One region of the Bradyrhizobium sp. TM239 genome, then DNA from elsewhere that is predicted to be linked to it. Evidence: predicted binding sites of a transcription regulator. Region 1 holds the regulator's gene; each other region holds the start of a gene.
What was found. The regulator PhoB, encoded in region 1, activates phosphate uptake and scavenging genes when phosphate is short. The targets are predictions, from matches to a motif close to TGTCATNNANCTGTCAT.
Positions count from the first base shown of each region.

Region 2: ugpB (sn-glycerol-3-phosphate ABC transporter substrate-binding protein UgpB) is a predicted target of PhoB. The motif match lies at 4,786-4,802, and genes of this name have one in related genera.
Region 3: AABA84_RS12245 (UDP-2,3-diacylglucosamine diphosphatase) is a predicted target of PhoB. The motif match lies at 1,912-1,928, and genes of this name have one in related genera.

Region 1 covers NZ_BTIR01000011.1:981-7,528, reverse strand. The annotation lists gene pstA (phosphate ABC transporter permease PstA) at 1-368, shown strand, start outside; gene pstB (phosphate ABC transporter ATP-binding protein PstB) at 365-1,183, shown strand; gene phoU (phosphate signaling complex protein PhoU) at 1,195-1,911, shown strand; gene phoB (phosphate regulon transcriptional regulator PhoB) at 1,934-2,641, shown strand; gene AABA84_RS18530 (GcrA family cell cycle regulator) at 2,881-3,393, opposite strand; gene AABA84_RS18525 (aspartate aminotransferase family protein) at 3,850-5,058, shown strand; gene argF (ornithine carbamoyltransferase) at 5,058-5,993, shown strand; gene AABA84_RS18515 (Hsp33 family molecular chaperone) at 6,305-6,548, shown strand, end outside.
Region 2 covers NZ_BTIR01000011.1:408,609-415,156, reverse strand. The annotation lists gene AABA84_RS20310 (Hsp20 family protein) at 1-215, opposite strand, end outside; gene AABA84_RS20305 (sn-glycerol-3-phosphate import ATP-binding protein UgpC) at 533-1,621, opposite strand; gene ugpE (sn-glycerol-3-phosphate ABC transporter permease UgpE) at 1,635-2,483, opposite strand; gene ugpA (sn-glycerol-3-phosphate ABC transporter permease UgpA) at 2,483-3,364, opposite strand; gene ugpB (sn-glycerol-3-phosphate ABC transporter substrate-binding protein UgpB) at 3,415-4,731, opposite strand; gene AABA84_RS20285 (CaiB/BaiF CoA transferase family protein) at 4,952-6,172, opposite strand; gene AABA84_RS20280 (organic hydroperoxide resistance protein) at 6,360-6,548, opposite strand, start outside.
Region 3 covers NZ_BTIR01000005.1:745,619-752,166, reverse strand. The annotation lists gene AABA84_RS12250 (glycosyltransferase family 4 protein) at 17-1,060, opposite strand; gene AABA84_RS12245 (UDP-2,3-diacylglucosamine diphosphatase) at 1,074-1,886, opposite strand; gene AABA84_RS12240 (TetR/AcrR family transcriptional regulator) at 2,108-2,716, opposite strand; gene AABA84_RS12235 (DUF4267 domain-containing protein) at 2,819-3,199, shown strand; gene thiD (bifunctional hydroxymethylpyrimidine kinase/phosphomethylpyrimidine kinase) at 3,279-4,079, opposite strand; gene AABA84_RS12225 (PAS domain S-box protein) at 4,394-6,376, shown strand; gene AABA84_RS12220 (Lrp/AsnC ligand binding domain-containing protein) at 6,472-6,548, shown strand, end outside.

The DNA.
Region 1 (6,548 bases):
TGCTGCTGCTGGTGCCGAATCCCCTGCGCGAGGCGGCCTCGGCGCTGGGCCTGCCGCGCTCGCTGGTGATCAAGCGGATCGCCTATCGCGCCGCGCGCTCGGGCCTCATCACCGGCGTGCTGCTCGCCACCGCCCGCGTCGCGGGCGAGACCGCGCCGCTGCTGTTCACCGCGCTGTCGAACCAGTTCTTCAGCCTCGGCCTGAACAAGACGATGGCCAACCTGCCTGTCACCATCAACAACTTCGTCCAGAGCCCCTACGCCTATTGGAAGCAGCTCGCCTGGAGCGGCGCGCTGCTGATCACGCTCACCGTGCTTGCCCTGAACATTGGCGCGCGCATCCTCGGCGCCGAGAGGACTGCAAAATGACCGACCTGTCCGTATCCATGAGTTCCAGCGCCCATCTGGCCTCGCAGCCGCTGCCGGAAGCCCCGGCCAAGGTGACGGTGCGCAATCTCAATTTCTATTACGGCGAGCACCACGCGCTGAAGAACATCAACCTGACGCTCGGCGCCAACCGCGTCACGGCGTTCATCGGCCCGTCGGGCTGCGGCAAGTCGACCCTGCTGCGCATCTTCAACCGGATGTATGACCTCTATCCGGGCCAGCGCGCCACCGGCCAGCTCATGCTGGACCAGACCAACATCCTCGACCCCAGGCTCGACCTCAACCTGCTGCGCGCCCGGGTCGGCATGGTGTTCCAGAAGCCGACGCCGTTCCCGATGACGATCTACGAGAACATCGCTTTCGGCATCCGCCTCTACGAGAAGATCTCGAAGTCCGAGATGGATGACCGGGTCGAGAAGGCGCTGCGCGGCGGTGCGCTGTGGAACGAGGTCAAGGACAAGCTCAACGCCTCCGGCCTGTCGCTCTCCGGCGGCCAGCAGCAGCGCCTGTGCATCGCCCGCACCGTCGCGGTGCGCCCTGAAGTGATCCTGTTCGACGAGCCCTGCTCGGCGCTCGATCCGATCTCGACCGCCAAGGTCGAGGAGCTGATCCAGGAACTGTCCGAGAACTACACGATCGCGATCGTCACGCACAACATGCAGCAGGCGGCGCGCGTGTCCGACAAGACCGCCTTCATGTATCTCGGCGAACTGATCGAGTTCGACGACACCAGCAAGATCTTCACGTCGCCGACCGACCGGCGCACGCAGGATTACATCACCGGCCGGTTCGGCTGAGGAGACGCAATATGGGTACCGAACATACCGCAAAGGCTTTCGACACCGACCTCCAGGAGCTCACCCGCCTGGTCGCCGAGATGGGCGGCATCGCCGAGCGCATGATCGTCGATTCCGTCGACGCGCTGATCCGCCGCGACGTCGCGCTCGGCCAGCGCGTCGTCACCATCGACGCCGAGCTCGACGCGTTGCAGAAGCGCATCGAGGAACGCGCCGTGCTCACCATCGCTCGCCGCCAGCCGATGGCGGTGGACCTGCGCGAGATCGTCGGCGCGATGCGTGTCGCGACCGACCTCGAGCGCATCGGCGACCTCGCCAAGAACATGGGCAAGCGCGTCGCCGCGCTGGAGACCGACTTCCATCCGCTGAAGCTGTTCCGCGGCCTGGAACACATGACCGACCTCGTGCAGCAGCAGGTCAAGTCGGTGCTGGACGCGTATGCCGCACACGATCTGCCGGCGGCGATGGCGGTGTGGAAGGGCGACGAGGAAGTCGACGCGATCTGCACCTCGCTGTTCCGCGAGCTCCTCACCTACATGATGGAGGATCCGCGCAACATCTCGTTCTGCATCCATCTGATGTTCTGCGCCAAGAACATCGAGCGGATCGGCGACCACGCCACCAACATCGCCGAGACCGTGTTCTACATGATCGAGGGCCAGGCGATGACCGACAAGCGGCCGAAGGGCGACATGACCACCTTCGCCACCACGATCCCGAATACCTGAAGTCTTAAGGAGCGACGACACCATGGGCGCACGCATTATGGTGGTTGAGGACGAGGAAGCTCTCACCGAGCTTCTCCGCTACAACCTCGAAGGCGACGGCTATGACGTCGAGACGGTGATGCGCGGCGACGACGCCGACACCCGCCTCAAGGAACACATCCCGGACCTGATCGTGCTCGACTGGATGCTGCCGGGCCTGTCGGGCATCGAGCTGTGCCGCCGGCTGCGGACCCGGCCCGACACCAAGCAGCTCCCGATCATCATGCTCACCGCGCGCGGCGAGGAGAGCGAGCGGGTGCGGGGACTTGCGACCGGCGCCGACGACTACATCGTCAAGCCGTTCTCGGTGCCGGAGCTGCTCGCCCGCGTGAAGGGCCTGCTGCGCCGCGCCAGTCCTGAGCGGCTCGCGACAGTGCTGGCCTATGGCGACATCGAGCTCGATCGCGACAAGCGCCGCGTGGCGCGCTCGGGCCGGCCGATCGATCTCGGTCCGACCGAATATCGCCTGCTGGAGTTCTTCCTGGAGCATCCCGGCCGCGTGTTCTCGCGCGAGCAGCTGCTCGACAGCGTCTGGGGCCGCGACATCTACATCGACGAGCGCACCGTCGACGTCCATATCGGCCGCCTGCGCAAGCTGCTCAATCTCGGCCGCGAGCAGGACCCGATCCGCACCGTCCGCGGTGCCGGCTACGCGCTGGACGACCGCTTCGCGAAGGCGGAGCAGGCGTAGGGTTTGCAAGCGCTGGATTTGGTGGGCTGTCGCCTCACACACAGCGTCGTCCCGGACAAGCGCCAGCGCAGATCCGGGACCCATAACCACAGGCAGTGATTTGGCGAAGACTCGGAGTGACCATCTCGCGCGACAACTGCGCCCTGTGGTTATGGATCCCCGCGTTCGCGGGGATGACACCGAGTTGGTTGAGGCGCCGTCGTGTGACGGCTGCCGTCTTTGCGATCAGCTAAATCCGCTCACCGCGGGCCCGGCTTCGCCGGTGCGCGCCGGCGATCCGCCGCCGGCTGATAGGCCACGCGCGAGTGCTGGGCGCAGTAGGGCAGGCCGGACAGCGCCCTGCCGCCGCAGAAGAAGAAATCCGGGCTGGAGGGATCGCCGACCGGCCAATGGCAGGTCGCCTCGTTCAGCTCGAGCAGCGACAGCCGCTGGCTCATCGGCACCACGTTGTCGTAGGTGACGGGTTCAGCCTCCACCTCGACCTCGAAGGCCTGCGCCAGCGCGGTGTTGCCGCGCGCAATGGGGCGGGTCACCCGCATCATGTGCTGCGCGGGACGCGCCTTGCGCGGCCGGGGCGCTGCCGATGAAGGGCTCTTGGCACGGCCGGACAGACCGAGCCTGTGCACTTTGCCGATCACGGCATTGCGGGTCACATTGCCGAGCTCAGCTGCGATCTGGCTGGCCGAAAGTCCGGCCTCCCAGAGCTTTTTCAGCTGCTCGACGCGATCGTCGGACCAGGTCAAAACCGTCATTGCACCCTTTCCCTCGCTACGCGCCAGCCATGCTGGGGCCTCGCAGCGATTGCCTAAGCCTTCAAAAACCCGTGCCGTCAGAATCCCTTAAGGCTCGCCGGGCGCGTGACTGACGCCCGAACGTTTACGCCGGTACATGAGGACTCTTGGGATCAGAACCGCTGCACGAGATGTCGTATCTGACAATCCAAACGCTACAATATGGCGTGACTCCCGCGCAAGAGTCCGCCGACTCGCTTCCACATGTTCCGTGGTGAAAACCCGCAAAATCGGCACCGCAAGACTACGGATTCAGCGTTTCGCGAGGCTTTCCGGGCGGCATTGACACCCGTCTTGCCAGGCATAAGATAGTCGCGCGTGCCGCCCTTAAAAGGCGGCACGTTTCGTTTTCCGGGCCGGTCGATGGTGCGTTGCGCAATGCACGCGTCACACCGTCCGCAACATTCAAGTGACATCATGACTAACAGCGCAGCGCCGCATTTGCTCCCCGTTTTCGCCAGAGCCGACCTCGGCTTCGAGCGCGGCGAAGGCTGCTGGCTGATCGCGACCAATGGCGATCGCTATCTCGATTTCACCTCGGGCGTGGCTGTGAATGCGCTCGGCCATTGCCACCCGCATCTGATCAAGGCGTTGCAGGAGCAGGCGACGAAGCTCTGGCACATGTCGAACCTGTTCCAGAGCCCGGATGGCGAGAAGCTCGCCAACCGGCTTTGCAACGAGAGCTTTGCCGACTTCGTGTTCTTCTGCAATTCGGGCGCCGAAGCGCTGGAGGGTGTGATCAAGCTGGTCCGCCATCATCACTTCTCCAAGGGTCATCCGGAACGTTATCGCATCATCACCTTCGAAGGCGCCTTTCACGGCCGTACGCTGGCAACGCTCGCCGCGACCGGATCTGCAAAATATCTCGAAGGCTTTGGCCCGCCCATGGATGGCTTCGACCAGCTGCCGCACGGCGACATCGAGGCCGTCAAGAAGGCGATCGGTCCGCACACCGCCGGCATCCTGATCGAGCCGATCCAGGGCGAGGGCGGCGTGCGCTCGGCAACGCCGACCTTCCTCAAGGCGTTGCGCCAGCTCTGCGAGGAGAAGGGCCTGCTGCTCGCCTTCGACGAGGTGCAGACCGGCATGGGCCGCAGTGGTGATCTGTTCGCCTATCGGCGCACCGGCGTCACGCCGGACGTGATGTCGCTGGCGAAGGCGCTCGGGGGCGGCTTCCCGATCGGCGCGGTGCTGGCAACCGCGGATGCGGCGGCCGGCATGGGGCCCGGCTCGCACGGCTCGACCTTCGGCGGCAATCCGCTGGCGGTCGCCGCGGCCAATGCCGTGCTCGACGTCATGCTCAAGCCCGGCTTCTTCGACCACGTGCAGAGAATGTCGCTGCTGCTGAAGCAGAAGCTTGCCTCCGTGATCGACCGTCATCCCGATGTCGTCAGCGAAGTGCGCGGCGAAGGACTTCTGATCGGCATCAAGGCCGTGGTGCCCTCCGGCGATCTCGTCGCGGCACTGCGTCACGAAAAGCTGCTCACCGTCGGGGCCGGCGACAATGTCGTGCGTTTCCTGCCGCCGCTGATCGTGACCGAAGCCGAGATCGAGGACAGCGTCGGGCGGCTCGAGCGCGCCTGCGCCGCGATCTCGTCCAGCCAGACCAAGCGGGCGGCAAGCTGATGAGCAAGTCCCCCAATAAAACTCCAAAGCACTTCCTCGATATCAACGAGCTGCCGCTGTCCGAGCTCAAGAACATGCTCGCGGCGTCCTCCGCCATGAAGGCGAAGCAGAAGGCGCAGCAGCCGGTCAGGCCGCTCGAAGGCAAGACGCTGGCGATGATCTTCGAGCGCCCGTCGACCCGGACACGCGTGTCGTTCGACGTCGCGATGCGTCAGCTCGGCGGCGAGCCCATCATGCTCACCGGTGCCGAGATGCAGCTCGGCCGCGGCGAAACCATCGCCGACACCGCGCGCGTGCTGTCGCGCTATGTCGACGCCATCATGATCCGCATCCTCAACCACGACGCGTTGCTGGAGCTCGCGGCCAACGCCACCGTGCCGGTCATCAACGGCCTGACGCGGCGCTCGCATCCCTGCCAGGTGATGGCCGACCTCATGACCTATGAGGAGCATCGCGGCCCGATCGAGGGCAAGACGGTGGCCTGGACCGGCGACGACAACAACGTGCTGGCGTCCTGGGCTCACGCCGCCGAGCGCTTCAAGTTCCAGCTCAATGTCGCAACCCCGCCGGAGCTCGCGCCGAAAAAAGCGATGCGCGACTTCATCAAGGCGACCGGCGCGCCGATCATGCTCGGCACCGATCCGGAGGCCGCCGTGCGCGGCGCCGACTGCGTCGTCACCGACACCTGGGTGTCGATGGGCGACAAGGAAGGCGAGCACCGCCACAACGTGCTCAAGCCCTATCAGGTCAACGGCAAGCTGATGTCGCTGGCCAAGCCCGACGCGCTGTTCATGCACTGCCTGCCCGCCCATCGCGGCGAGGAGGTCACCGATGAAGTGATCGACGGTCCGCAATCGGTCGTGTTCGACGAGGCCGAAAACCGCCTGCATGCGCAGAAGGGCATTCTGGCCTGGTGTTTTGACGCGGTGAAGTAGCTGCGCTGGAGGCTCGGCGATCACCTCACATACGGTGTCGTCCCGGACAAGCGCAGCTTCTGGCAACGCGTAGCGTTGTCCAGAACGGAGCGCCGATCCGGGACCCATAGCCACAGGACTGAGTTTGGCGAGGACTCGGAGTTGTCAGCTCGCGCCATCACGTCATCCTGTGGTTATGGATCCCGGGCTCGCGCTTCGCGCGCCCCGGGACGACACCGAGTTTGAGGTTGCTTCGTTCAGTTCGACTTGTATCCGGAACACACCGCCCGCACCCCCTTCCATTTCCGCCCTCCGACCCCAGATAACGCCCCATGGTTTCCCAATCCCCTGAGATGAAAGCCGGCCCCGAAGGCCCGGTTCGCGCGCCATCAGCGGTTCCGATCGATGACGCCGTGTTGCCCTACGAGGTCGACGCGCTCGACGTGCGCGGGCGCCTGGTGCGGCTTGGCCCGGCGCTCGACGAGATCCTGACCAAGCACGATTATCCGGCGCCGGTCGGCAAGCTGCTCGGCGAGGCCATCGTGCTGACGACGCTGCTCGGCACCGCGCTGAAAT
Region 2 (6,548 bases), 410 kb from region 1:
TGGTTTTCCTCAATGGTTACATCGAGTTGGTCGCGCGTAAATCCGGCGACCGCCAGCGTGATACGTAAGCGCTCGGGCTGGCCGTCCGCGCCGCCACACCTCTCGATATTGTAGGGAGGGTAGCCGTCGGCGCCTTTGACGACGCGATCGAGCACGCGCTCAATCTCGTCGAAGCCCAGAAGGAACGGACTGGATAACGTGGGAACACGAGACATAGTTTACAAAGTCCTCGCAAAGCGACTTTGGTGCATCAGGGCCCATAGAGGCGCCCCTTGATCAGCAATATGGGCACGTTCCCCTGTGGGTTCAAGCACGTAGCAGAGTGCTGTGGAGGGGCTGGTCGCGCCGCCAGATGCTCCCGAACCGTCATGGCTGGCTTGTCCCGGCCATTCCCGATCTTTATTCGCGGCATCAAGAACGCGGATGCCCGGGACAAGCCCGGGCACGACGAAGTTGCAGGAGAATTACTCCAACGAAAACAAAGCCCCCTCTACTGTGCATGGGGTTGTTTTCGCACTTTTTGGTTGGACCTTCAGCCCTCCAGCCGCGTCCGCCCGTCACCGCTGAACAAATGCAGCTTCGCCCGTAGCGCCGCGACGCGGATTTTCGCGCCGATCGCGGGCGCCTCGGTTCCGGGAATGCGGACGATGATCTCGCCGGGCGGCAGCTCGCCCGGCGTGGCGGCGACACGCTGCTCTTCCTGCTCGCGCGAGCCGTAGACGAAGGTTTCGGCGCCGACGCGCTCGATCGCCTCCACGGTCAGCGGCAAGGCGACGCCGCCGGCCGGTGTCTGGTCGGTGATGACGAAATCTTCCGGGCGGATGCCGAGGATGCCGGCATCGGCCGCCGCGCTGCCCGCAAGCTGCGACCTGATCTCCTCGGGGCGCGTCGACATCAAATTCATCGGCGGCGCGCCGATGAAGGAGGCGACGAAGGTGGTCGCCGGCTTCTCGTAGATCGCCAGGGGATTGCCGACCTGCTCAACCTGGCCGCCGTTCATCACGACGAGAATGTCGGCGAGCGTCATGGCTTCGAGCTGGTCGTGGGTGACGTAGATCGACGTCGTGTTGAGCCGGCGCTGCAATTTGCGGATCTCGACGCGCATCGCGATGCGGAGTTTCGCATCGAGGTTCGAGAGCGGCTCGTCGAACAGAAACACCTTGGGCTGGCGCACGATGGCGCGGCCCATGGCGACGCGCTGACGCTGGCCGCCGGAGAGCTGGCGCGGCTTGCGCTCCAGCATCGGCGACAGCTCGAGCACGCGCGCGGCTTCCTCGACGCGGGCCTTGATCTCGGCCTCCGCCATGCCGCGGTTGCGCAGGCCGTAAGCCATGTTGTTGTAGACGCTCATATGCGGATAGAGCGCGTAGTTCTGGAACACCATCGCGATGTCGCGATCGGCGGGCTCGATTTGGTTGACGATTCGGCCGCCGATGTCGATCTCGCCGCCGGTGACGGTCTCGAGGCCTGCGACCATGCGCAGCAGCGTGGACTTGCCGCAGCCGGAGGGGCCGACCAGCACGCAAAACTGTCCGTCGCCGACATCGACGTTGACGCCCTTGATGGCCTCGAAGCCGCCGGGATAGGTCTTGCGGACGTTGCGCAGGGTAACGTTAGCCATGAAAACTCACTTCTTACTTTTCCGTCTCGACCAGTCCGCGCACGAACAGTTTCTGCATGGCGACGACGACGAACACCGGCGGGAGCATGGCCAGCACGGCGGTTGCCATCACGATCGGCCATTCGGTCAGCGCGTCGGTGGTGGTGATCATCTTGCGGATGCCGACCTGGATGGTCTGCATGTCGTCGCGCGTGGTGATGAGCAGCGGCCAGAGATATTGATTCCAGCCGAGGATGAACAGGATCACGAACAGCGCCGCCATGTTGGTGCGCGACAGCGGCAGCAGCGTATCCCAGAAGAAGCGCAAGGGGCCGGCGCCGTCGATGCGCGAGGCTTCCAGCAGCTCGTCCGGCACGGTCATGAAGAACTGACGGAACAGCAGCGTCGCGGTGGCCGAGGCGATCAACGGTAGCGCGAGGCCCGCATAGCTGTCGAGCATGTGCAGGTCGGCGACGATCTTGTAGGTCGGATAGATGCGGACCTCGACCGGCAGCATCAGCGTGATGAAGATGATCCAGAAGATCGGCATCCGGAACGGAAAGCGGAAATACACGATCGCATAGGCCGAGATGATCGAGATCGCGATCTTGCCGATCGCGATCAGCAGCGCCATCACCAGCGAGTTCAGCATCATGTTGCCGACCGGCTCGCGGGTCGAGCCGCTCGTGCCGACGAAGATGGTTTGATAATAGGTCTCGAAGAAATGACCGCCCGGCAGCAGCGACATCTGCCCGTTCGCGATCAGCGCGTTGTCCTGGGTCGAGGCGATGAACGCGATGTAGACCGGGAAGGCGACGATCGCGATCCCGATCCAGAGAATGATGTGGGCAACGTAGCGCCGAAAGCCCTCTTTCTCGACCATCAGTAGGTCACCTTGCGTTCGACGAAGCGGAACTGGATTCCCGTGAGCACGATGACCATGATCATCAGGATCACCGATTGCGCCGCGGAGCTGCCGAGATTGCCGCCGAGCAGGCCGTCGGAATAGACCTTGTAGACCAGCGTCTCGGTCGACTTGCCGGGACCGCCGCGGGTCATGGTGTCGATGATGCCGAACGTGTCGAAGAAGGCGTAGACGATGTTGACGACCAGCAGGAAGAAGATGGTCGGCGACAGCAGCGGGAAGGTCACGGTCCAGAATCGGCGCATCGGGCGTGCGCCGTCGATCGCGGCGGCTTCGAGCACGCTCCGCGGGATGCTCTGCAGGCCGGCGAGGAAGAACAGGAAATTGTAGGAGATCTGTTTCCAGGCGGCGGCAAGGATGATCAGCGTTGCCGCCTGGTCGCCGTCGAGCAGCGGGTTCCAGTCGATCCCGATCGCGCGCAGGTAGCGCGCGATGATGCCCAGCGAGGGATGCAGCATGAAGATCCAGAGCACGCCGACGACCGGCGGCGCCACCGCATAGGGCCAGATCAAGAGCGTGCGGTACAGCATCGAGCCGCGCAGGGGCTTGTCCGCCATGACGGCGAGCAGCAGCGCAAAGGACAACGACGAGACCGCGATCGCGAACGAGAAGAAGAAGGTCCGGACGATTGCCTCGAAATAGGCGGGGTCCTTGAACAGCTCGATGTAATTGTCGAACCAGACGAAGCTCGTCGACAGACCGAAGGCGTCCTGGAGCAGGAAGGACTGGATGACCGCCTGCAAGGCCGGCCAGTAGAAGAATAGCAGGACGATCGCGAGCTGCGGCGCAACCAGCGCGTAAGGCAATAGCCTGGATTGGAAAATGGCTTGCTTTTGCATGGTGTCCGCCGAAAGCGGCAGGCCGGGCAACCGGCCTGCCGCTCATCGCCTCACTTGACGGCGGTCTTTTCGAACTGCCGCAGCATCGTGTTGCCGCGCTCGACGGCGGCATCCAGCGCCTGCTTGGCGGTCTTCTTGCCGGCCAGCGCCTGCTCGATCTCTTCCGACCAGACGTCACGCAGCTGAACCATGTTGCCGAGGCGCAGACCGCGCGAGTTCTCGGTCGGCTCCTTGTTGGTCAGCTCGAGCAGCGGGGTCTCGAGATAGGGCTGATCCTTGTAGAAGCCCTCGGCCTTGGCCTTCTCATAGGCCGCCTTGGTGATCGGCAGATAACCCGAGGCCTTGTGGATGTAGACTTGGCGATCGGTGTCGGAGAGGAAGGTCAGGAATTTCGCGACGCCCTTGTATTCGTCGGCCGGCTTGCCGCCCATGACCCAGAGCGAAGCGCCGCCGATGATCGAGTTCTGCGGCGCGCCCTTTGCCTCCGGATAATACGGCATCGGCACCGCGGTGAAGGCGAACTTGGCCTGGGCCTTGACGTTGCCGAAGAAGGCCGACGAGGTCAGGTAGATCGGGCATTCGCCCGAGGTGAAGCGGCCTTCGCCGGTGTTGGTACGGCCGGCATAGTCGTAGACCTTGGTCTTCTGCAGCTCGACCAGGTTTTCGAGATGCTTGACCTGGAGCGGCCCGTTGAACTCGAGCTTGGTGTCGAAGCCGTCGAGGCCGTTGGCCTTGCTGGCGAGCGGGACGTTGTGCCAGGCGGAGAGCTGCTCGAGATTGACCCAGGTGACCCAGGAGCCGGAGAAGCCGCAGGTGTCATGACCGGCAGCCTTCAGCTTCTTGGCGGCCTCGAACGTTTCGGGCCAGGTCTTCGGGATCGCGACATTGGCCTTCTTCAGCTCGTCGAGATTGACCCACATCACGGTGGACGACGAGTTGAAGGGGAACGACAGCATCTCGCCCTTCGAGGTCGAGTAGTAGCCGGTGATGGCGGGCAGGTAGATCTTGGGATCGAACTTCTCGCCGGCGTCGGCCATCAGCTTGTAGACTGGCTTCACCGCGCCGGTCGCAGCCATCATGGTGGCGGTGCCGACCTCGAACACCTGCATGATGTGCGGCGCGTTGCCGGCACGGAACGCCGCGATGCCCGCGTTCATGGTGTCGGCGTAATTGCCCTTGTAGGTCGGAACGACCTTGAAGTCGCTCTGCGACGCGTTGAAGTCGTTGGCGAGCTTGACGATGACGTCGTTGTTGGCGCCGGTCATCGCGTGCCACCACTGGATTTCCGTCACGGCCAGAGCCGGCGAAGCGCCGAGACCAACCGTGAGTGCAACAGCAGCAGCCGTGCCAAAATGTCGAAGAGCCATCAAGAAAACCTCCCTTGCCCGTCACTAAAGAAGCGCTTGCGCTAGCAGCGCCATATGACGTTCACATGACTGTGTAAGCGGCCGAAACGAAAGCGGCAAGCGCTGGAAAAGGGAAGCCGGCAAATAGGCGAAGACGGAGCGGGCAGCCTCCTCCGTTCGCGCTGCACTATCGTGCCCGCGCCGCACTGCGGCATCATTCGTTGAACGGAGCTGCCAGCCTCTACCGCTTGCGCTCGGGGCCGCAGACCGTGCCCTGCTCGACCATCGCGTCGATCTCGGCCTTGGAGTAGCCGAACTCGCCCAGCACTTCCGCCGAGTGCTGGCTGAATTTCGGCGGCAGGCGGCGCAGGCTCGGCTTGCTGCGGTCGAGCCGGATCGGCGAGGCCACGCCCTTGTACCAGTCCTTCTCGATAATATCGCCGCGCGCGATCGTGTGCGGGTTGGTCAGCGCCTGGTCGATCTTCTGCACGGGACCTGCGGGCAGGCCCGCGGCGAGCAGGCGATTGCACAGCGGCTCGGCCTCGTGCTGGCTGAACACGGCGGCTAGCTCGGCGCGGAGCGCCTCGCGGTTGGCGATGCGGTCCTTGTTGCGGGCAAAGCGCGGATCGGTGCCGAGCTCCGGCTTGCCGATCTCCTTGGCGAGCTTGCGGAAGGTGCCGTCATTGCCGACGCCGATGAAGATGTTGTCGGTCTTGGTCGGGAAGATCGCATAAGGCACGAGGTTCGGATGCTCGTTGCCGGTGAGGCTCGGCGGCTTGCCATGCATGAAGTAATTCGCGGTGTGCGGATGCATGATGGCAAGGCCGGTCTCGTACAGCGTCGTCTCCAGGAATTGCCCCTTGCCCGAACGCTGCCGCTCCGACAGCGCCATCAGGATGCCGATCGCCGCGTAGAGGCCGGTGGTGATGTCGACCAAGGGCACGCCGATCCGCATCGGCCCGCTCTCGGGCGAGCCGGTCGCAGCGATCATGCCGGTCATGGCCTGGATGATGGCGTCATAGCCGGGATTGCCGCCGCGCGGGCCGTCGGCGCCGAAGCCGCAGATCCGGCAATGCACGAGGCGCGGAAATTTCTTGCTGAGCACATCGTTGCCGATGCCCCATTTCTCCAGCGTGCCCGGCTTGAAATTCTCGATCAGGACGTCGGCCGTCTCCAGCATCTTGAGCAGCACGGCACGGCCGCCCTCCGAGGCGAGGTCGAGGCCGATCGAGCGCTTGTTGCGGTTGATGCCGACGAAATAGGCCGCGTCCTCCTCGTGGAAGGGAGGGCCCCATTCGCGCACCTCGTCGCCGGCGGGCGGCTCGACCTTGATCACGTCGGCGCCGTGGTCGGCGAGGATCTGGGTGCAGTAGGGACCGCCGAGCACGCGCGTGAGGTCGATGACGCGCAATCCGCTCATTGCGCCCAATGCGGCTTCAGAACTGGCGGCTTCAGAACTCATGCCTTCGCTTCCCTGTGTCGAGATTTGGTCACAGGCCTAGCGAGGTTCGTACAAGCCAGCAATGGCTTGTTGCGTAGGGACGTATGCAGTGCCGGCCGCATGCCGCAGCATGGCAAATCAGGATGGGCGCATCAGCGGAAGCGGCCGGCCCGAGGGGGATCCCGGGCCAGCCAATCCGCCGTTTCGATCAGACGACCGTCAGGCGAACGTCGACATTGCCGCGCGTGGCGTTGGAGTATGGGCACACCTGGTGCGCCTTCTCGACCAGCGCCTCGGCTTCCGCGCGGGCGAGGCCCGGCAGCGAGACGGCGAGATCGATGTCGAGACCGAAGCCGCCCTCGGAGCGCGGGCCGATGCCGACGGTCGAGGTCACGGA
Region 3 (6,548 bases), on a different contig from region 1:
GCGAGGATTTTTCTCTTCAGGCGACGAAGCGTGGCTGTTCCGCGGCGTTCCGGCCTGGCAGCACCGCGCCGACCGCCTCAATGCTGGCCACAAAGGCCCTCGCCGAGGCTTCCCACGTGTAATTGGCGGCGAACGCGACGCAGTCCTGCCGGGAAATGTCCAGCGCCGCGAAGCAGGCGCTGCGCAGGTCGTGATCGAGCGCGCCGACCGGGGCATCGCCGATCACGTCGCGGGGGCCCTTCACCGGGAAGGCGGCCACCGGCAGGCCGCTTGCGAGCGCTTCCAGCAGCACCAGGCCGAACGTGTCGGTCTTGCTCGGGAACACGAAGACGTCGGCGGCCGCGTAGATGTCCGCCAGCGCCTCGCCGTGCTTCTCGCCGAGGAAGATCGCATCGGGATAGGCCTCTTCGAGCGAGGCGCGCGCGGGGCCGTCGCCGACGATCACCTTGGTCCCGGGCAGCTCGAGATCGAGGAAGGCCTCGAGATTCTTCTCCACCGCGACGCGGCCGACCGACAGGAACACCGGTGCCGGCAGGCAAAGGTCGATGGCGCGGGGGTGGAACAGATGGGTGTCGACGCCGCGCGGCCACAGCACGACATTGTCGAAACCACGCTCGGTCAGCTCGCGGGCGAGCGCAGGCGTTGCCGCCATCACGGCGCGGCTGGGTGCATGGAAGCGGCGCAGCGCCCGCCAGATCAGCGAGCCCGGCACCGGCACGCGGGCGCGGACATATTCGGGAAAGCGGGTGTGGAAGCTGGTCGTGAACGGCAGCCTGCGCTGGCGGCAATAGCGACGGACCATCAGGCCGATCGGCCCTTCGGTCGCAATGTGGATGCTGTCGGGGCGCGCCTCCTCGATCAGCTTTGCGATGCGTGCGGGACGGGGCATCGCCAGCCGCACGTCGCGATAGCTCGGCATCGCAAAGGTGCGGAACGATTGCGGCGTCAGGAATTTGAATTCGACGCCGAGCGCCTCCGCGGCGTCGGCGAGCTTGGTCAGCGTCCGAACCACACCGTTGACTTGCGGGTGCCAGGCGTCGGTCGCGACCAGGATGCGCATCAGGCGACCTCTGTTATGCAGCTCGAGCTGCGACCTGCGGGACGGCTGCCGGCTTCTGCAAATGATCCGCCCAGGTGATGATCTCGAAATGGCCGTCGTCGTGCTCGACGAGCGCCGTGCAGCTCTCGACCCAGTCGCCGCAATTCATGTAGCGGATGCCGCCCTCGTCGCGGATCACGGCGTAATGGATGTGGCCGCAGATCACGCCGTCGGCGTCGTGGCGTCGCGCCTCGGCGGCGAGCGCCTGCTCGAACGCGCCGATGTAATTGACGGCGTTCTTGACCTTCTGCTTGGCCCATTGCGACAGCGACCAATAGGGCACCTTGAACAAGCGGCGGAAGAAGTTGACGAAGCGATTCATCTGGATCGCGAAGTCGTAGGCCTTGTCGCCGAGATGGGCGAGCCAGCGCGCGTTCTGCACCACGAGGTCGAAGATGTCGCCATGGATGACGAGATAACGCTTGCCATCCACGCCGGTGTGGACGGTGTTCTCGACCACGTCGATGCCGCCGAAATGCGTGCCGTAATAGTTGCGCAGGAACTCGTCGTGATTGCCGGGGATGTAGACGACCTTGGCGCCCTTGCGCGCCTTGCGCAGCAGCTTCTGCACGAGGTCGTTGTGGGATTGCGGCCAGTTCCAGCTCGATTTCAGCGCCCAGCCGTCGACGATGTCGCCGACGAGATAGATCGTGTCGGCATCATGGTAGCGCAGGAAGTCGAGCAGAAGATCGGCTTGAGAACCGCGGGCTCCAAGATGAACGTCGGAGATGAACAACGTGCGAAAGCGCCGCTCCGGGCTCTCGTCACTCACATCGTAGCTTCCCATGCGCGCCAGCCTGTAACAATGTCCCGTGACAGGGGGATGACCAATTGAACCTTCGAGGCACCTTCAAATACGAATCACGCTTTGCCTCGCCCTCCCCGCGAATATCAGTCGCATGCGACAATCAGGCGACATGACGCCGCAGCGGGATCGCGCAAGAGGCCCGGCGCGGCAAACGACCGGGATCGGACCTCAAAAGCCCGTTAAACGATGGGCCAAGACAGTCATTCAGCCGATCGACGTGATCCGCGGGCAGGTTTGCCGTTTGGGGCCCCGACGATGGCCCGAACCACCAGTGCGATGCGCTCGTCGCGCGCGCCGGGCCTAATTCGGTCCGAACCTTCGAGTTCAGCGAGCCCGTGCAGGGCAGCCCAAAAGGTCTCGGTCACGAGAGCGACGTCGACGCAAAATGGCATGACGACCGCGGCAAGGGCCTGAAAGGCGCCGTGCAGTTCCGGCCTGCTTCCAGCTTCGGCGAACCGCAAATTCGTCGGAAGGACGAACATGGCCTCATAGAGTGCAGGATGACGTCGTGCGAAGGCGAGATAGGCCAGCGCAACATTCTTTATTGCGTTTTGTCCGGACGATCCGCTCGCCGCTTCCCGCAGAGCCGTCGTGATCTCCCGGAAGCCTTCGACCGCAACTGCAGCAACGATCGCATCCCTGTTTTCGAAATGCGAATAGAGCACGGGCTGACTATGTTCGATCTCGTCAGCCAGGCGACGGATCGTAACAGCGCTCCATCCCTCACGCTCGGCGACCGCGCGGGCTGCGGCGATGATACGGTTCTCGCGTTCCGCCCTTTGCCTGTCTTTTCGCTCAGCAATCCCCAAGCTTCGATCTCCCGGAACAGATGCCCATCACTGTCCACAATATCGTTACTTGATAATCTAGCAATGCTAGATATTTTGAAGAGGTGGAATGGATGAGTTGAAATGCATTGGCTTTCGCTTGGAACTGCACTGCTTGTGGCGCTTGCGATCATCGTGATCGGCAGCGGCTATATCCTGAGCCCGCGGACCGCGACACACAGTTTCGGTCTACCGCTGCCAGAAGACGGCCCCAACGTCGCCTGGTGGCTTCGTCTCAAGGGCGTTCGCGACATCGCGTCGGGACTAACCGTCTTGGCGTTGATGGCATGGGGCTTCCCCCGCGGGGTCGGCATCGTTCTGTTTGTTGAAGCCGTCATCCCAATTGGCGACATGCTGCTCATTCTTGCGGCCAACGGCTCCAAGAGAACCGCGTTCGGCATTCATGGTGTCACGGCGGCGCTCATGGTCCTGGCATCCATCCCCTTGATGATGGACGTGTCCTGAGATGATCGCCCTCGCATGGACCTCGTCCTGACGGCCGCAGCCTGTTGCGGAAACAAGCTGGCGCACCGTTCACTGCGGGTCAGTAAAACCTATGGAAATGATGGATCGGGCCGTGGCCGTGCCCGACGCTGAAGCGGTCGGCGGCCGCGATCGCCGCGCTGATCCAGGCCTTGGCGTTGCGCACGGCAAGCTCCAGATCTTCGCCCTTGGCGAGCTCCGCCGCGACCGCCGAGGACAGCGAGCAGCCGGTGCCATGGGTGTTGCGGGTCGCAACGCGCGGCGCGGCGAGCGCGATCGTGTTTTGGGCATCGACGAGATAATCGGTGCTCTCGGCGCCCTCGCCGTGCCCGCCCTTGATCAGGACCGCACGGCAGCCGAGCGCCAGCAGGCGATGCCCCTGGCTTTCGATCTCGGCCTCGCTTGCCGCGACCGGCTCGTCGAGGAGAGCCGCGGCCTCCGGCAGATTGGGCGTGATCACCGACGCCAGCGGTATCAGTTTCGTGCGCAGGGCGTCGACGGCCTCGGATGCCAGCAGGCGGTCGCCGGAGGTCGCCACCATCACGGGATCGAGCACGACATGTCCGGGCGCCCAGCGCGACAGCGCGGCCGCGATCGCATCGATGCTGGCGACTTGCGCCACCATGCCGATCTTCACCGCGCCAATGTCGAGATCGGAGAACACCGCATCGATCTGCGCGGTGACGAATTCGGCCGGCACCGCATGAATGCCGGTGACGCCGCGCGTGTTCTGAGCCGTCAGCGCGGTGATGGCGGAGGCGCCATAGACGCCGAGCGCGGCAAAGGTCTTCAGGTCGGCCTGGATGCCGGCGCCGCCGCTCGAATCGGAGCCGGCAATGGTGAGTGCGACCGGGGTCGTCATCGCCGGGCACATTTGCTGGATAAGGACACCGCCATGGCCTGTCCTAGCGCGGCCGTGGAACACCGGCAAGCGCCGCCGAGCCGTGTCCGACGGTGATTCGCGACGCCGTGTGCTCCCTGCGAATCAGGCAAACAGCGGGCCGGCACGCCCCGCAATCGTGCGGACTTGAAAATGCAACCGCGCCGGACCCTTGGTATAGTCTCGAACCTCACGTGCTTCGCCGATGAGCGAGACGTCAGAGTGGAACTGTCCAGCGACACCCATGTTGCGGGCGCCCGGCCCGCAAGCCGCCTGGAACGGAATCTTGGGGTGGAATGATGTGGGCCTTTTTTGAACGTCTCCTCGACTCGTCCATGCTGTCGCCGCACGGCATCTGCCTGTTGTGGGAGCCTGAGCTGATCTGGCTTCACGTCGTTTCCGACGCCTGCATCGCCGCCGCCTATTTTTCGATTCCGTTTGCCCTTGCGATCCTGGTCACCAAGCGGCGCGACCTCAAGTTCGGCTGGGTCTACTGGGCCTTCGCGATCTTCATCATGGCGTGCGGCCTGACCCATGTGCTGTCGATCTACACGCTCTGGGTCCCGGTCTATGGCATCGAGGGCATGGTCAAGGCGGCGACCGCGGTGGCGTCCGTGGTCACGGCGGGCGCGCTCTGGCCGCTGCTGCCGAAGATCCTGACGATCCCCTCGCCGTTCGAGTTGCGGCAGGTCCAGGCCGCGCTCGAGGAGGAGGAAATCAAGAGCCGGGACGCGACGCTGCTGCTCCAACAGGTCAGCGACGCCCAGCGCGCGATGCGCGAGAGCGTGGCGCGCCTCACCGCGATCGTCGAGACCGCGGTCGACGGGGTCATCCTGTTCGACGCGCAGGACCATATCCTGCTGTTCAATCCGGCCTGCGAGCGCTTGTTCGGCTACTCCGCCGACGAGGTGATGGGCCGGAACGTCAGGATGCTGATGCCCGAGGCGGGCACCGCGCCCGACAGCCACGCAAGGCATTTGGCGACCGCCGGCGAGGCCATTGGCCTGCGCAAGGACGGATCGACCTTTCCGATGGACGTGTCGGTCGGCCGGACCCGGCAGGACGGCGAATTGATCTTCGTCGGCATCGTCCACGACCTGACCACACGCAAGCTGACCGAGCAGCAGCTCCAGCAGGCGCAGAAGATGGAGACGGTCGGTCAGCTCTCCGGCGGCATCGCCCACGACTTCAACAATCTGCTCACCGTCATCATCGGCAACGCCGAGCATCTGAGCGAGCAGCTCAAGGCCAGGCCAGACCTGCGCCGCTTTTCCGACGACATCTGCCAGTCGGGCGAGCGGGGTGCCGAGCTGACGCAGCGACTGCTCGCGTTCAGTCGCCGGCAGTTGCTGCAGCCCCAGACGATCGATTGCCGGGGCCTGCTCGAGTCCATGTTCAAGCTGCTCAAGCGCACCTTGCGCGAAGACATCGAGATCAGGACGGCCTCCGGGGCCGGCACGATCGTGGCCTTTGCGGATCGCGCCCAGCTCGAATCCGCCGTGCTCAACCTTGCGCTCAACGCACAGGATGCGATGCCGGCCGGTGGTCACCTGTCCTTGAGCACGGAGTTGACCGCGCTCGACGACGACTATCGCGCCCTTCACCCCGAAGTCGCATCCGGGGCTTACGTGTTGATCTCGATCACCGACGACGGCGAAGGCATGACGCCGGAGGTCACCCGGCGCGCCTTCGAGCCGTTCTTCACCACCAAGGAGGTCGGCAAGGGCTCGGGCCTCGGCCTCAGCATGGTCTATGGCTTCGCCAAGCAATCCAATGGCCATGTCACGATCTACAGCGAGCCAGGCCTTGGGACGACGGTCCGGATCTATCTGCCGCGCGCGGACATCGGATCATCGCACACCGAGCTTTCCGATGGCGAGGACGCGGCGCCGCGAGGATACGAGACGATCCTGATCGCCGAGGACGATCCGTTCGTTCGCTCCTCCGCCATTCGCAGGGTGGAAGCTCTCGGATATCGCGTCGTTGCCGCGGTCAACGGCAAGGAGGCCTTGCAGCAGCTGCGCACCGATCCCGGTATCGACATGCTGTTCACCGACATCGTGATGCCCGGCGGCATGAGCGGCTGGGAGCTCGCCGACCAGGCGCGGCGGATTCGTCCCGGCCTGCCGGTCCTGTTCACCTCGGGCTACGCGCTGGAGACCCTGGTCGAGCAGGGCCACGCGCATGCGCAGGCGATCGTGCTGACCAAGCCCTATCGCAAGGTCGAGCTCGCCCAGCGGCTCAGAGACGCATTCGCCGCGGCCGTGGTGACTTCCTAGGCGCCGGACCGGCATCTGGTGGCCGGCAAGTCCGCTTGCTAAATGGTGCCGGGTTTGGCCTATTAGCCGCCAGATACGCTTTCGGAGTGCCCGCGATGGTTCCTTTTTTCGTCCAGATCAAATGCAAGCTCGGCCAGTCCTATACGGTCGCCAATGCGCTTGCCGAAGCCGA